One region of the Pseudoalteromonas shioyasakiensis genome, then DNA from elsewhere that is predicted to be linked to it. Evidence: predicted binding sites of a transcription regulator. Region 1 holds the regulator's gene; each other region holds the start of a gene.
The links. The regulator sigma-54, encoded in region 1, starts transcription at its own class of promoters, with help from an activator protein. The targets are predictions, from matches to a motif close to GTTGGCACGNNNNTNGNNT.
Positions count from the first base shown of each region.

Region 2: glnA (glutamate--ammonia ligase) is a predicted target of sigma-54. The motif match lies at 2,511-2,529, and genes of this name have one in related genera.
Region 3: KQP93_RS04455 (BON domain-containing protein) is a predicted target of sigma-54. The motif match lies at 987-1,005, and genes of this name have one in related genera.
Region 4: KQP93_RS15250 (BON domain-containing protein) is a predicted target of sigma-54. The motif match lies at 2,832-2,850, and genes of this name have one in related genera.

Region 1 covers NZ_CP077770.1:482,222-486,000, forward strand. The annotation lists gene rapZ (RNase adapter RapZ) at 1-591, opposite strand, end outside; gene ptsN (PTS IIA-like nitrogen regulatory protein PtsN) at 592-1,044, opposite strand; gene hpf (ribosome hibernation promoting factor) at 1,048-1,335, opposite strand; gene KQP93_RS02320 (RNA polymerase factor sigma-54) at 1,363-2,859, opposite strand; gene lptB (LPS export ABC transporter ATP-binding protein) at 2,975-3,700, opposite strand; gene lptA (lipopolysaccharide transport periplasmic protein LptA) at 3,697-3,779, opposite strand, start outside.
Region 2 covers NZ_CP077770.1:243,871-247,649, forward strand. The annotation lists gene glnL (nitrogen regulation protein NR(II)) at 1-312, opposite strand, end outside; gene KQP93_RS01205 (DUF4124 domain-containing protein) at 393-914, opposite strand; gene glnA (glutamate--ammonia ligase) at 1,048-2,454, opposite strand; gene typA (translational GTPase TypA) at 2,963-3,779, shown strand, end outside.
Region 3 covers NZ_CP077770.1:947,966-951,744, reverse strand. The annotation lists gene srmB (ATP-dependent RNA helicase SrmB) at 1-833, shown strand, start outside; gene KQP93_RS04455 (BON domain-containing protein) at 1,053-1,391, shown strand; gene KQP93_RS04450 (hypothetical protein) at 1,419-2,351, opposite strand; gene radA (DNA repair protein RadA) at 2,402-3,779, opposite strand, start outside.
Region 4 covers NZ_CP077770.1:3,288,441-3,292,219, reverse strand. The annotation lists gene pmbA (metalloprotease PmbA) at 1-311, shown strand, start outside; gene KQP93_RS15260 (VOC family protein) at 442-858, shown strand; gene KQP93_RS15255 (LiaF domain-containing protein) at 1,895-2,554, opposite strand; gene KQP93_RS15250 (BON domain-containing protein) at 2,885-3,451, shown strand; gene KQP93_RS15245 (YqaE/Pmp3 family membrane protein) at 3,510-3,668, shown strand.

The DNA.
Region 1 (3,779 bases):
TGGCTTTAAATCAGGTTCCCAGTGTGGGTTAGGTAAAAAGCGTGCATCAAAAACGTAGTCAGCTTCTTTTGGAATACCATGCTTAAAGCCAAACGACATAAAAGTAATAATCAGCTTTTTATCTTTTTTACCTAAAATCTTTTCGCGAATTGATTCTGCTAACTGATGAACACTTAGATCAGTGGTATCAATCATAAAGTCAGCGCGAGTGATCAGCACATCAAGCAGTATTTTTTCTTGTTTAATGGCCAGATCAAGCGGCAAAGAGTCAATGGATAGTGGATGCAAGCGGCGTGTTTCTGAAAAGCGCTTGATCAGAGTTTGGTCATCACTGTCTAAATAGAATAGCGTTGGGTTTGCGAAACCTGGCAGGTACTCAAGAATATCATTAAATTCTTGCTGCTCTTTCGGTAAGTTACGTACGTCGATGCTGACCGCTATTTTATCGTAGTTATCAGACACACTTCGTACGAGCGAAGGAAGTAGATTAACTGGAATATTATCAACGCAATAATACCCTAAGTCTTCCAGTACTCGTAAAGCGACCGATTTACCTGAGCCTGAGCGACCGCTGATAATTATTAATTCCATTTATGCCTCTGCTGATATGACCTGAAACAGTTGCTGATCGGTAGTTGCACTACGCAGCTGTTTACAAAACTCTTTATCTTTAAGTCTATCAGCAATTGTTGATAAGGTCTTTAGGTGAAGCTGACAGTCACCATCTGGTACGATGAGTGCTACAAAAATATCAACCGGGCGATTATCAATTGCATCAAAATTAATAGGGGATTCACTCACTATCACAAAAGCATGAGGTTCATCTGCGCCACTCATTCGGCCATGTGGAATAGCAATACCTCGGCCAATGCCGGTGCTACCTAGTTTTTCTCGGTTGAGTAAAGCATCTAGGATATCTTGTTGCGATAAATGAGGAAGCTGCTGGTGAGCCAGTTCGCTGATATATTCAAGAATTCTTTTTTTGCTATTAAAAAGGACCGCAGCTTTGCTGCAGTCCTGGTTAGTAAGTGAACTTAGTTTCATAATTTAATGTCGAGCTAATTTCTCTTTGTGTTTAATGACTTGGCGATCGAGTTTATCGATCAGTGAGTCAATGGCTGCGTACATATCTTGATGTTCTGTAGAAGCGAATAACTCGCCTCCGTTTACATGTAAAGTTGCTTCTGCTTTTTGGCTTAATTTTTCTACATCTAGAATGACATGAACATTATTAATATGGTCAAAATGCCTTTCTAGTTTCGCAAACTTGGTGTTTACATAGTCTCTTAATGAATCTGTGATTTCTACATGACGACCAGTTAAATTTAGTTGCATAAGCATTTTTCCTTCTATGTAAAACGTCTAAATCAGACTCTTACGCTGATTAGACGGAGGTATTGCTAGAGACTCACGATATTTTGCAATTGTACGTCTAGCTACTTTAATTCCTTGCTCAGCCAATATATCTGCAATTTTGCTATCACTCAATGGTTTAGCTGAGTTTTCTGCAGCGACTAACTTCTTGATTAAAGCGCGTATTGCTGTAGAAGAACACTCACCACCATTTTCGGTGCTGACATGGCTTGAGAAGAAATATTTCAACTCAAAAATACCCCGTGGGGTATGCATATATTTTTGCGTTGTTACCCGTGAAATCGTCGATTCATGCATTTCGACCATTTCAGCAACATCATTTAGCACCATCGGCTTCATTGCCTCAGGGCCATGCTCAAAGAAAGCTTGTTGTTGTTGAACGATACAGTTGGTCACTTTTAATAGCGTATCGTTACGGCTTTCTAAGCTTTTAATAAACCACTTAGCTTCTTGTAAGTGAGAGCGAATAAATTGGCTGTCGCTACTTGATTTAACAGAGCGAGACATCGCCGCATATTGGCTGTTCACTCTAATCTTTGGCATACAGTCTGGGTTTAACTCGACTACCCAGCGACCTTTTACTTTTTTTACTGATACATCAGGTATGACGTACTCAGACTCTTCGCGCACTATGCTATCCGCAGGCTTAGGATTTAAGCTGTGGATGAGCGTCATCACTTCTTTAAGCTCGTTTTCTTTAAGCTTAGTCTTTTTCATCAAAGTTCGATAGTCGCGACTCGCTAATAATTCGATATGCTCAGATAAAACCATTTTAGTTTCAGCTAAATATGGCGTATTAGCATCGAATTGACGTAACTGAATGCACAGACATTCTTGTAAACTGCGTGCGCCAATACCAACAGGATCAAATAACTGAATTCTTTTTAAGACCGCTTCGACTTCATCAAGTTCGATTTCTTCTTCATCGCTATTTTGATTAAAGCTTTCGACGATATCTTCACAGCTTACCGTTAAAATACCTGATTCATCGATAGCTTCTACAATTGCCACAGCAATCGCTTCATCAGTAGGGCTAAATGGCGTGAGCTGTAATTGCCACATTAGGTATTCGTGAAGGGTTTCGGTTGATGCACCCTGATAGATTGATTCATCTTCAGGCATTGGCCCTGACGATGTTGAAGGGGCGGCACTCATGTACTCATCCCAGGTAACATCCATAGCTAAGTCATCGCTTACGGTGTCTTTATTGAGAGCATCACTACTTTCTTGCTCGTATTCGCTAGGAGCTTCTTCGGCAGACGCGCTGACTTGCACATCGTCAGATTCAGCTTTTTGCTCATTCTTGCCGGTGCTTTCTTCGTTGTAATCCGCTTCTTCCACTTCAAGTAGAGGATTACTATCAAGCGCTTCTTGAATTTCTTGCTGGAGATCCAATGTACTGAGCTGCAACAAACGAATAGCTTGTTGCAGTTGTGGAGTCATTGTAAGTTGCTGGCCCATGCGCAGCTGTAATGATTGCCTCATGTATCCCTAACAATCCTTTTTAAGTTATCGATAACTGTGCAAACACAGTTAAGTCATTATCGATTTATTGTCATTGTTATAAGTCTAGCAGATGCTCTAGTCGCTGGCGTAATGGTTACAGCCTGAATTGCTCGCCTAGATATACATCGCGTACAGTTTGGTCTGCTAATACGTGCTCAGGTGTGCCTGATGCAATTAGCTCCCCATGAGAAACAATGTAGGCTTTTTCACAAACATCAAGGGTTTCTCGAACATTATGGTCAGTAATTAGTACACCAATACCACGATTTTTTAGGTGCTCAATTATTTTCTTTATATCTAACACTGAAATTGGATCAACACCAGCAAAAGGCTCATCTAAAAGGATAAATTTAGGATTTGCGGCTAATGCGCGAGCAATTTCAACACGGCGGCGTTCACCACCTGACAGCGCCATACCTTGGCTATCGCGAATGTGTTGGATGCTAAATTCATCGAGTAAGCTATTTAGTGTTTCTTCGCGACCTGCTTTGTTTAGATCTTTGCGAGTTTCTAAAATAGCCATCAAGTTTTGGTACACCGTTAACTTTCGAAAAATTGACGATTCTTGTGGCAGATAGCCGATACCTAAGCGGGCACGATTGTGCATTGGCAAAAGGGTAATATCGTTATCATCAATGCTGATTTTACCTTTGTCGCTTGGTACTAAGCCTACAATCATGTAGAAGGTGGTGGTTTTACCTGCGCCATTTGGGCCAAGCAAGCCAACAATACTGCCTGCCTCAACTTCAAGACCGACATTTTTAACCACTTGACGGCCTTTGTAGCTTTTAGCTAAAAGCTCTGCTTTTAATGTGCTCATGGTTGGCCTTTATTGTCTTTTTTATTTTCAACAGGTACTAAAATAGTGTGTACACGATCTGTTGAATTTTCGTCTTTTT
Region 2 (3,779 bases), 240 kb from region 1:
TATTCGGCGCGTGCTAATGGTTAGCTTGGCATGGCGAGAATCGACGAACACCACGTCAGCTCTATGCTGGTGGCAATCAACACCATCGAATAAAGAATACTGAGCAATGCGTTTTAAGTCTATCGAGTGGTAATTAAATAGGTTATCGAACGGTTGGTTGATAATGCGCTTAGGCCCTAAACCTAAAAGCTCACTAGCGCTATCGTTTGCATATACCAGTTTAAAATCGTGGTCGAGTAAAATGACGGCAGTACTTAAATTTTTCCAAATACTTTCGAGTAATTCAGAATTAAAATGTGTATCACTGAGCATGGTTGCACCATTTTAGTGCGTTTCGATTTGATGCAGCTTAGCACATTCTTTTTGCGTTGCGAGACCGTTATGTTGAAATATTAGTTTCCACTAATCACAGAAGCTCTATGCATAAAAAACGTACTGATTGGGCTAACCGAAACGAGTTTATTATTAGCATCATAAAGTTTTGCTTGTAATGTGTGTTTTCCACGTTCGACCTCTCTTAGTGCAAAGGTCGTGCTATTACTTGGTGCACCATGGGCAGAACCATCAAATAAAAGTTGTACTTTAAATCCGTTTTCAAAGCGTGGGCTAATTCGAGCAGTGACATACACTGAACCGGTATTTTCTCGCACGGTCGCTTCATTAGCAGGAGAAGCAATACTGACTTTAAATTTGACAGGTGTCGCACTTGGTGCGCTATCAAGTATGCTGGTGTCGGTAGCTGGCATGGTCAGGTTTTGGGTATTCATCTTTACTTCGGTAGCGCCAGGGCGCGGTGTATCAGAAAATACTAAAACGCCGTTTTTATCTTTCCAAGAATACACTTTCTGCGCTGCGCTATAGCTAAAAAAGCTTATAAAAATCAGCGATAGTACCAATAAAGTTGTGCTTTTCACCCTGCAACCCTGCATTTTTTAATCTAAATAAAACTGTAGAGTAGAACCCGCTCAATTACCATTAAAAAAGCCCGCAGAGCGGGCTTGAGAACACACATTTATTATCTTTCAGATAATTCTGATACAGCGTATGTTACACGCTGTAGTACATTTCGAACTCAACTGGGTGAGTTGTCATGTTAAGTTTTTCAACTTCTTGACCTTTAAGCGCGATGTATGCATCGATTAGGTCATCAGTGAATACGCCACCTTGAGTTAAGAACTCACGGTCAGCGTCTAATGATGCTAGTGCTTCAGATAAAGAAGATGCAACTTGTGGGATCTCAGCTGCTTCTTCAGCAGGTAGATCGTATAAGTCTTTGTCCATTGCATCGCCAGGGTGGATCTTGTTTTTGATACCGTCAAGGCCAGCCATAAGCATTGCAGAGAATGCTAAGTATGGGTTAGCTGTTGGATCAGGGAAACGTACTTCGATACGACGTGCTTTTGCAGACGGTACCACTGGGATACGGATTGAAGCAGAACGGTTACGTGCAGAGTATGCAAGCATAACTGGTGCTTCGAAGCCTGGAACTAGACGCTTGTATGAGTTAGTTGACGCGTTAGCGAATGCGTTGATTGCTTTAGCGTGCTTGATGATACCACCGATGTAGTAAAGTGCTTCTTCAGATAGACCCGCGTATTTGTCACCAGCGAAGATGTTTACGCCATCTTTACCTAGAGATTGGTGACAGTGCATACCAGAACCGTTATCACCTACGATTGGCTTAGGCATGAATGTCGCTGTTTTTCCGTAAAGGTGAGCCATGTTATGGATAACATATTTCATCTCTTGGATTTCGTCAGCTTTTAATACCATTGTATTGAAGCGAGTTGCGATCTCATTTTGACCTGCAGTTGCTACTTCGTGGTGGTGAGCTTCTACTACTTGACCTAGTTCTTCAAGAACTAAACAAGTCGCTGAACGCCAGTCATGTGATGAATCAACAGGTGAACACGGGAAGTAACCGCCTTTAACACCTGGACGGTGACCCATGTTGCCACCTTCGTAGTCTTTATCTGAGTTCCAAGCAGCTTCTACAGAATCGATTTTGTACATAGAACCAGACATGTCTGATTTGTACTTAACGTCATCAAAAAGGAAGAACTCTGGCTCTGGACCGAATAATACAGTGTCAGCAATACCAGTAGAGCGCATGTACTCTTCAGCGCGTTTTGCTACAGAACGTGGATCACGCTCGTAACCTTGAAGTGTTGAAGGCTCAACTACGTCACAACGTACGATTAGTGTAGCTTCTTCAGAAAACGGGTCCATTTTCGCAGACTCAGGAACAGGCATAAGTACCATGTCTGATTCGTTGATACCTTTCCAGCCAGCAATTGAAGAGCCATCAAACATTTTGCCATCTTCGAAAAAATCTTCATCAATTTGATGATGAGGAATAGAAACATGCTGTTCTTTACCTTTGGTATCAGTAAAGCGTAAATCAATGAACTTAACGTCATTTTCTTTGATAAAATCTAAAACCGATTGTGACATGTGTCCTCCAATTGTTGGGTTTTATTTTTTGCTGCATTATTGCTTTTCGCTTATATAAGCTGGTTTCGTGCCATTTTTTTAACACCTTGTTTAGACTTATAAAAAGTAAACAGGGCTTTGTTTTGTTAACTTTCATTGCACTAAATTGGTGCGTAAAAAGATCATTCTGGTGCGTAAAAAGTGCGACCTTGTTTTGCACAATTATTGAGCGTGCCAATTTTTCTGTTATGAACACGATTTAGTGCCAAAATATGGATCAAAAACGAAAATTTCGCCAGTTTTGAGCTAAGATTCACTTTATTTTTCATAAATTTGTCATTTATAAAACAGATACTTATAAAAAGCCTGAAGAAAGTTTATAAATTTATATTGGATAAACTTTCATCCATGCCATTATTAAGGGATAATATGCGCCCTTTTAAATCCTATGCTGGGACATCTGGTGAAAACGCAGGTGAGTGCGTAGATCTTGCAGGATCAATGAGATTCAATTTCTCTGAGAAAAAATATGAGCATCGAAAAGTTAAGAAATATAGCGATTATCGCCCACGTTGACCACGGTAAAACAACTTTGGTTGATAAACTGCTTGAGCAATCAGGCACATTAGAAACGCGCGGCGGTAACGAAGAGCGCGTAATGGACTCAAACGACATTGAGAAAGAGCGTGGTATTACCATTTTAGCTAAAAACACAGCTATCTCTTGGAACGACTACCATATCAATATCGTAGACACCCCAGGACACGCCGACTTCGGTGGTGAAGTAGAACGCGTACTTTCGATGGCTGACTCAGTATTACTACTTGTTGATGCTCAAGAAGGTCCAATGCCGCAAACGCGTTTCGTAACGCAAAAAGCATTCGCACAAGGTTTAACGCCGATTGTTGTTATCAACAAAATCGACAAACCAGGCGCACGTCCTGACTGGGTTATGGACCAAGTTTTCGACTTATTCGATAACTTAGGTGCAACTGATGAACAGTTAGACTTTAAAGTAATCTATGCATCAGCTATCAACGGCTGGGCAACAATGGATTTAGACGAGCCATCAGATAACATGGAACCAATGTTCCAGATGATCGTTGACGAAGTATCTCCACCGGATGCAGATCCTGAAGGTGCTTTCCAAATGCAAATTTCTCAGCTTGACTACAACTCATACATCGGTGTTATCGGTGTAGGTCGTATCAAGCGTGGTACTGTTCGTCCTAACCAACAAGTAACAATTGTTAGTGCAGATGGTACTAAGCGTAACGGTAAAGTTGGCCAAGTAATGAGCTACTTAGGTCTTGAGCGTCATGAAGCAGAATCTGCAGGCGCAGGTG
Region 3 (3,779 bases), 470 kb from region 1:
TAATGGAGTATCTCGAAACAGAGAACTTCCACGCTGAAAACGTTGAAATGCTTATTCTTGATGAAGCTGACCGCATGCTAGACATGGGCTTTCGTAAAGAAATGCTACGTATTTGTGATGAAGCACGTAACCGCCGTCAATGTTTCTTATTCTCAGCTACCCTTGAAGGTGACAGCGTTGAGTTATTTGCAGAACGTATCTTAAACGACCCTGCACTGCTTGAAGCCGAATCTTCACGCAAAGAGAAAGGCAAAATCCACCAATGGGTTCACCTTGCTGATGACTACGACCACAAGCTAAAAATGTTAATTGAAACATTAAATGGTGACGACATTCATAAAGCAATTGTGTTTGTTAAAACCCGTGAGCGCCTAGAAACATTAGTTGGTGAGTTAAACAACGAAGGCCTTCGTGTTGCTTGGTTACGCGGTGAAATGCCACAAGACAAGCGCATGAAAGCGATGGAGAACTTTCACTCTGGTCGTAACAATATCTTAGTTGCAACGGATGTTGCTGCTCGTGGTATTGATGTTGCTGATATCAGCCATGTTATCAACTTTGATATGCCACGCACCGCAGACGTGTACGTACACCGTATTGGACGTACTGGTCGTGCAGGTAAAAAAGGCATTGCGATTTCATTTATTGAAGCGCATGACGTGGCAATTGTTGGTAAGGTTGAGCGCTACATTGAGCAAAAACTTAAACGCCGAGTAATTAAAGGACTTGAGCCACAACATAAAGAAGCGAAAATCCCATCTAAAAAGAAAAAAGATCCAGTAAAAATAAAGGCAAAGAAAAAAGCTAAAGCTAAAACGAAGAAGAAAAAGTAGTTTTAACTTTAACTTCACTGTGAAAATGCCGAGCTTGTCTCGGCATTTTTGTGCCTTACCCTTTTTACTCATTGAGTGTGTAATTAGTTCACACTTTATTACTCACCCATCCCACCAATAAAAATAAAAACATTTAAAATCAGACGTTTGAATGTTGGAATAATAATTGTAACTGGTTCAGCAATAGTTCACAGCAGACTACATTAACGAGGGAATTGTATGAGCCGCTTCAAATTAACCGTAGTACTTACATCATTAAGCTGTATTTTTTTACTTGCATGCGCAACGAACGTAAGCGCTAACACCAGTGTGCTAACAACAAGCACATCTGCGCAACCGCGCTTACAGCAAATGGCTTTGCAGAAGTTAACTCGTAACCCTAACTTTCACATTGAAAGCTTACAAGTGATTGTTGAAGGTGAAACTGTTGAACTAAAAGGTATTGCAGAAACTGGCTTTCAACGCGCTTTAGCACAGAAATTTTTAGAGCACAGCCAAGGTGTGATGCAAATAAAAAACAACCTTAAAGTGAGTAAGTTAAATCACTCGTCACTTTAAGGTTAGGTTTACAAAAGAGGCTTGAGATTATTCGCCGCTTGCTTGTAGGTTGATAAATTTCGCAAGCTCTTCAGGTTGACCCATCAGCATTTGAATTTGCTGATTAATCTCCATCATAGTTTTACCTTCAGGTAATTTAGCTGATACAGAGAAAGACGATAAACCATTCACAAAGTTGCTAATCGCTGTAGCAAGCTCTTCGCTCACTGGTACTTGCTGTAATTGCATCGCAACGACTTGCTTAAATTGATCATGAGTCATACCTTGCGCAGTTAAAAAGCTATCAACAACCGCTTTAAGCTCACCTTCATCAGCAATCGACATATTAATGCTACGTGGCTCTAACTGAGTGAGGGCTGCCATCATCTTCGATTGCTGTTGTAACTGCTGCTCTAAAGTAAGCTGGCCATCAGCAGCTTCATTTTGCATCTGACTCACAGACAATGATGCTTCCATTAAAGCTGTGGTTTTAGCTAAACCAAGATTAAAGTTAACGTCAGCCACCTCATTCGCAGTCACTTTAAGAGCAAAGTCGCTGTCGCCTGAATCTTTATTATAATCAAGCGATGAGTCAACGTTATAGCTTGTTGATGCTAGCTTGTTATTAGAATTTTCTGGCAGCTGCGCTAAAAATTCATCGCTAAAACGAAAGTTCTTCATAACAAAACCAGTGTGAGGCGGCACCGCATCTACTTCGTAACCCGACACATCAATACTATCGATTGTTGCAACTGGCTCATTGCTTAAACTATTTGAAACCGTGATCTCAGATAACTGCATGCTGCTATCAAAAATACTGGCTGAGATATCGCTGTATTTAATTTCTACACCGCTTTGGATGGATAACGCACTAATTTGCTTATCAACCACCTTTTTCACTTCCTGTGTAGCTGCGTAATTTGCGTAAGCTACGCCACCGACAGCCGCAGCAACAACCGCTGCAATAATTAACTTCTTCATTTTATTTCCTTTAATTGGTGTAAATTTTTTATCAGTGTATCAAATTGTATTTAGTTTATTAACGACAATAGCTCATGCACGGTTTTTACTGGGGTGATCTTAGCCCCAAGGCCTTCCATTGATTTATGGTAATTACGATATGGAATAAAGATCTCAGTAAAACCGTGTTGCGCCGCTTCTTTTACTCGAGGTACGCCGCTGTCGATTGGTCTTACATCGCCATTTAAACTTAGCTCGCCCATAATACAAGTGGTACGCGGCACCACAAATTCGTTCAAGCTGCTTAATAACGCAGCAACCAATGCTAAATCAATACAAGTCTCTGACTCATCGATTTTTAAACCACCAACAATGTTAAAAAAGGTATCGTGAAAGATTTTTGTTTTTGTGTGCTTACGTAAAATACCCGTGAGCATTTTGATACGGTTCATATTTAGACCAACACATACCCGCTGCGGGAATTCAGCTTCGGTTTCTGTGGTTAAACATTGTATTTCGAGTAGTAAGTTACGGTTACCCTTACGAATACAGGTAATAGCTGATCCTGGAGATTCAGTACTAGAACCAGATAAAAAGATTTCGCTTGGGTTATCAACGCTCAACATTCCGCGTTCACACATTCTGAAAATACCCACGGTGTCGATATCGCCAAAACGGTTTTTATTAGCACGCAATGTTCTGACTTGGCCATCGTTAGTATCGATATGTAACAAGGCATCGACTATGTGCACGAGTGTTTGCGGTCCAGCAATTTCGTTATTTTTGTTTACATGGGCAATGATGAACATAGTTACATCATTTTGCTTACAGTATTGCGTTAGTGCCTGAGCTGCACTTTTTACCTGTGAGGGTGAACCAGGGCTACCATTTGCCGTTTCTGTTACCACGGCCTGAATTGAGTCAATCACCGCGAACTTAATTTTGTTTTTATCAAGCTCTTCAATGATGGCTTCAACACTGGTTTCAGACAGCAAGTAAAGCTCGTCTTCGTTGTAATCTAAACGTAAGCGATTAACACGGTTTTTAAACTGCGATAGAGACTCTTCGGCAGTACAGTATAAAGAAGGCATAAGTTTTGACATACGTGCGACTAAATCTGACAGCAAGGTGGTTTTACCGGCACCTGGGTCGCCAGAAATAATGTTCACAGAGCCTGTCGTTACGCCACCACTTAGCACCCTGTCTAGCTCACCAATTTCAGTGAGGCGTTTTTCGGCCTCAGTGGTCGCCACTTCGTTGATTTTCTTTGAGCCACCGCTAGCGATACCAGCATAACCTGCCACCGCCGCACGGCTTGCCGCTTGCTTTGATTGCCCTGCTGAAGGCTTAAATTCTGCCAGCGTATTCCACGCTCCACACTTACACTGACCTTGCCAGCGCTGATAGTTCATGCCGCACTCAGTGCAGACAAATTCGATTTTTGCTGAT
Region 4 (3,779 bases), 1.0 Mb from region 1:
TTCATAACTGGCTAGTAGAACAAACGCATGCTGACTTAAAAGCACTCTTAAAAACCATGGGCACAGGTTTATTAGTAACTGAACTTATGGGCCAAGGTGTGAACACGGTAACCGGTGATTACTCACGTGGAGCAGCAGGTTTCTGGGTTGAGAATGGCGAAATCCAATACCCAGTAAGTGAAATCACGATTGCTGGTAACTTAAAAGATATGTTTAAGGCCGTTGTGGGCTTAGGTGGAGACATCGAGCGCCGCGGCGGTATTCAAACAGGCTCTGTGTTGATTGAACAAATGCAGGTTGCTGGTAGTTAATTCATAAATAACTAATCATTTTTTAAAAGCCTCACTTTAGTGGGGCTTTTTTATTTGAAAAAGCGCTTTACCTAAACTTAACTTGAGGTTTTATCTTGGTGGCAGTTTAAAAATAAAAAGGAAAACTACCATGTATTTAGAACACGTAAACCTTGTTGTTAGTAATGTTGATGCCATGCTGCACTTTTATAAAGCCGCATTCCCGCACTGGCGCGTGCGAAGCCAAGGTGACAGCAAATGGTCTGGTAAACCGCGCAAGTGGCTGCACTTTGGCGATGATCACCAATATCTTGCATTAAGCGATAACGGTGAAGCTGAAAACCGTGATTTAGCAGGGCACCAGGTGGGCCTTGCTCACTTTGCTTATGTGACAAACGATATTAATGCGGTAATTGAACGTCTTGTTTCAGCCGGTTATGAAATAGATAAACACGGCCCAGAAAACCCATATCGTAAAAATGCATATTTCATCGACCCTGCAGGGTTTGAAGTTGAGTTTGTAGAGTATTTTAGTGATATCCCGAGTGAGAGGAATAATGACTTGTGAAGGAGCTGTCAGTTTTGAGCAGAGCGGTGTTGTTTTTAGGTCTTTACCAAAGGCCAGCCTCGTAGGAGGTACTTTAGTGCCGAAAATATGAGGAGCTGTCAGCTTTCAGCCGTCAGTTTTGAGCCGAGCTGTGTTGTTTGTAGGGCCTTTACCAAAGGCCAGCCTCGTAGGAGGTACTTTAGTGCCGAAAATATGAGGAGCTGTCAGCTTTCAGCCGTCAGTTTGAAGCCGAGTGGTGTTGTTTGTAGGCCTTTACCACAGGCTTACCTCGTAGGAGGTACTTTAGTGCCGAAAATTTGAGGAGCCGTCAGCTTTCAGCTGTCAGTTTAGAGCCGAGCTGTGTTGTTTGTAGGGCCTTTACCAAAGGCCAGCCTCGTAGGAGGTACTTTAGTGCCGAAATTTGAGGAGCCATCAGCTTTCAGCTGTCAGTTTGAAGCCGAATTGTGTTGTTTGTAGGTCAGGCATAGGTTGATGGAATGGCGTTGTATATAAGACGCGCCAAGCAAGCGTGACGCCTACGGTGTAGGAGGTGTTTTTAACGCCGAACAGCTTTATTTTATTCACGGCTAAAGCCGTTCCCACGTTGATGTAGGCGTGAAATTTATTTCGCGCGAAAATAATTGCACAAAGAGAAAAGAATGAGAAAGTGATAATAGTGCTTTTTTGTTTTCTCTTCAGCGCAGCGTCTCATGATCTCTTTGTGATACTTTGGTTTTCTCTGTGTAGCGCGAAGCGCCTCTTATTCTCTTTGTGAGATTAGATGCCTTTGATGTAGGTCGTGCTTTAGCGCGAAAATACTTGCACAAAGAGAAGTGAATGAGAAAAGAATGAGAAAGTGATAATAGTGCTTTTTTGTTTTCTCTTCAGCGAAGCGCCTCTTGGCCTCTTTGTGAGATTAGATGCCTTTGATGAAGGCGTGAAATTTATTTCGCGCGCATTCTTGTAGGTCGTGCTTTAGCGCGTCATTGATGAAACGTATGCAATATCTTGTCGCCATAAATGACGACCTACATTAACATAATCGCACCTCACAACTTTACTGCACTTTATTCATCTCTTTCCAACTGGCTTTTAGGCTGTTGGCAAAGCTGATGAATTTTTCTTTCATGGTACGTTTAACTGAAATCTCGACTGAGCCTAGCCATACATTACCTTCAATAGTGATGGTTGGGCCTTGGCCTTTATTTAAGGCGACTGATTTATTCTCTACGCTGCCAATAAAGCTAAACAGTTTAGATACCACATTTACATGTTCTGGCACGTAGATTTCGTCGTTACCTAAAATACAGTTTACGTAAATGGTGACGTGCTGATGTTGGAAAATTGCTTCGCTAAAGTCGAGTTCGATTGAACCTAAGCAGTTTGTTAGGTGAATTTCTTTTGGTACTACCCATTGGCCGCTGCGCTCATTTGAACCCAAAATACTACGAAGCTGCAGGCTTTCGTTGTCGTTGCTGTGGCTGTAGTGAGGTTTAAATTGCGCATGCTTATGCGATTTGTAGTCAATATCCGCTTTCAGATCTAAATCAGCAACCAGTTCAACCAATACTTCATTGCTGGTGGCTGCCATTGCCTGATCTAGTCGGCGTTCAAATGCTTCGGCTGAAATAACAGCATGACTGTAGTTATAAATGAGTTGATCAATGACTTCTTCTTTTACTTGATCGATTGGGCGATCTTCAAGTTTAACGGCCATGGTAGTTCCCTGTTGTGATTTTAAAGGTGATTTTTTAGTTATTAATTACATAGCAAAGCTTAGGCCAAAGTTTATTTTTTATATAAATCAATGGTTTGAATTTTTGTGCTAATAAGCAACTTCGTTAAATTAACCACAGATTAATAAAATCAGCAACTAAGTGGCCATTTTTGCAACATCGTGAACTTCTTACCGAGCAGCTTGTAAATCTTTACCTAAATGAATATAAATAGCCGCTGAATGAGTGTTTAACTTTCTGAAAATAAACAAATAAATAGTTGGCATCATAGTCGCATTAGTAAAAGTGTCTTAAATCAAAAGGAGAAGATTATGAACACTTTTAACAAATCTATGATTGCCGCTTTAGTAATTGGTGCAACTAGCATGTCAGCTCAGGCAAGCAGCTGGGAAAATGAAAGTAAAGATGCTTGGATTGATGGTAAGGCAGAAACTGTGCTTCTTATGAACACAAACCTTAACAACTTTGACATCAACACTGATGTAACGAATGGCAAGGTTGTACTTACAGGTAAAGTTGATAGCGAATTAGATAAAGAGCTTGCTGAAGAGCTAGTTCTTAGCCTAGACGGTGTTAGCTCTGTTGATAACAAACTAACTGTTGTTAAAAACATGAAAGCTAAGCACATGAAATCAGATAAAGCTGATTCAGCAGAAAGCGACTTAACCGACGCAAAAATCAGTACTGTAATCACGACACGTTATTTATTTAACTCAGAAGTTGGTGGTACAGACATCGATGTTGATACTGACATGGGTGTAGTAACACTAAAAGGTACTGTTGAGTCTGATGCAGAAAAGCAATTAGCGGTAAGCATTGCAGAAAATGCTGAAGATGTTCGCAAAGTAATCGATGAATTAACGATTGTTGCTGAATAATAGCAAGCCCTATATAGCCCAGCTTTGGCTGGGCTAAGCTTTTTTCAAGGAGTGAGTCATGGATTTAATACGTATTATTTTATCGGTTTTAATTCCACCACTTGGCGTATTTTTACAGGTAGGTTTAGGTGCGCAGTTCTGGATTAATATTCTTTTAACCTTATTAGGGTACATTCCAGGTTTGATTCATGCTGTGTATATCATCGCTAAGCGATAATCACCGCATTAATCTACAAGGATGGGTAATGGAGCACAGCAAGGAAGGGCTGTAGGAGTAACGGACGATAAACCGCAAGGAGTTTACAGAATGGATAATGTAACAACGCAC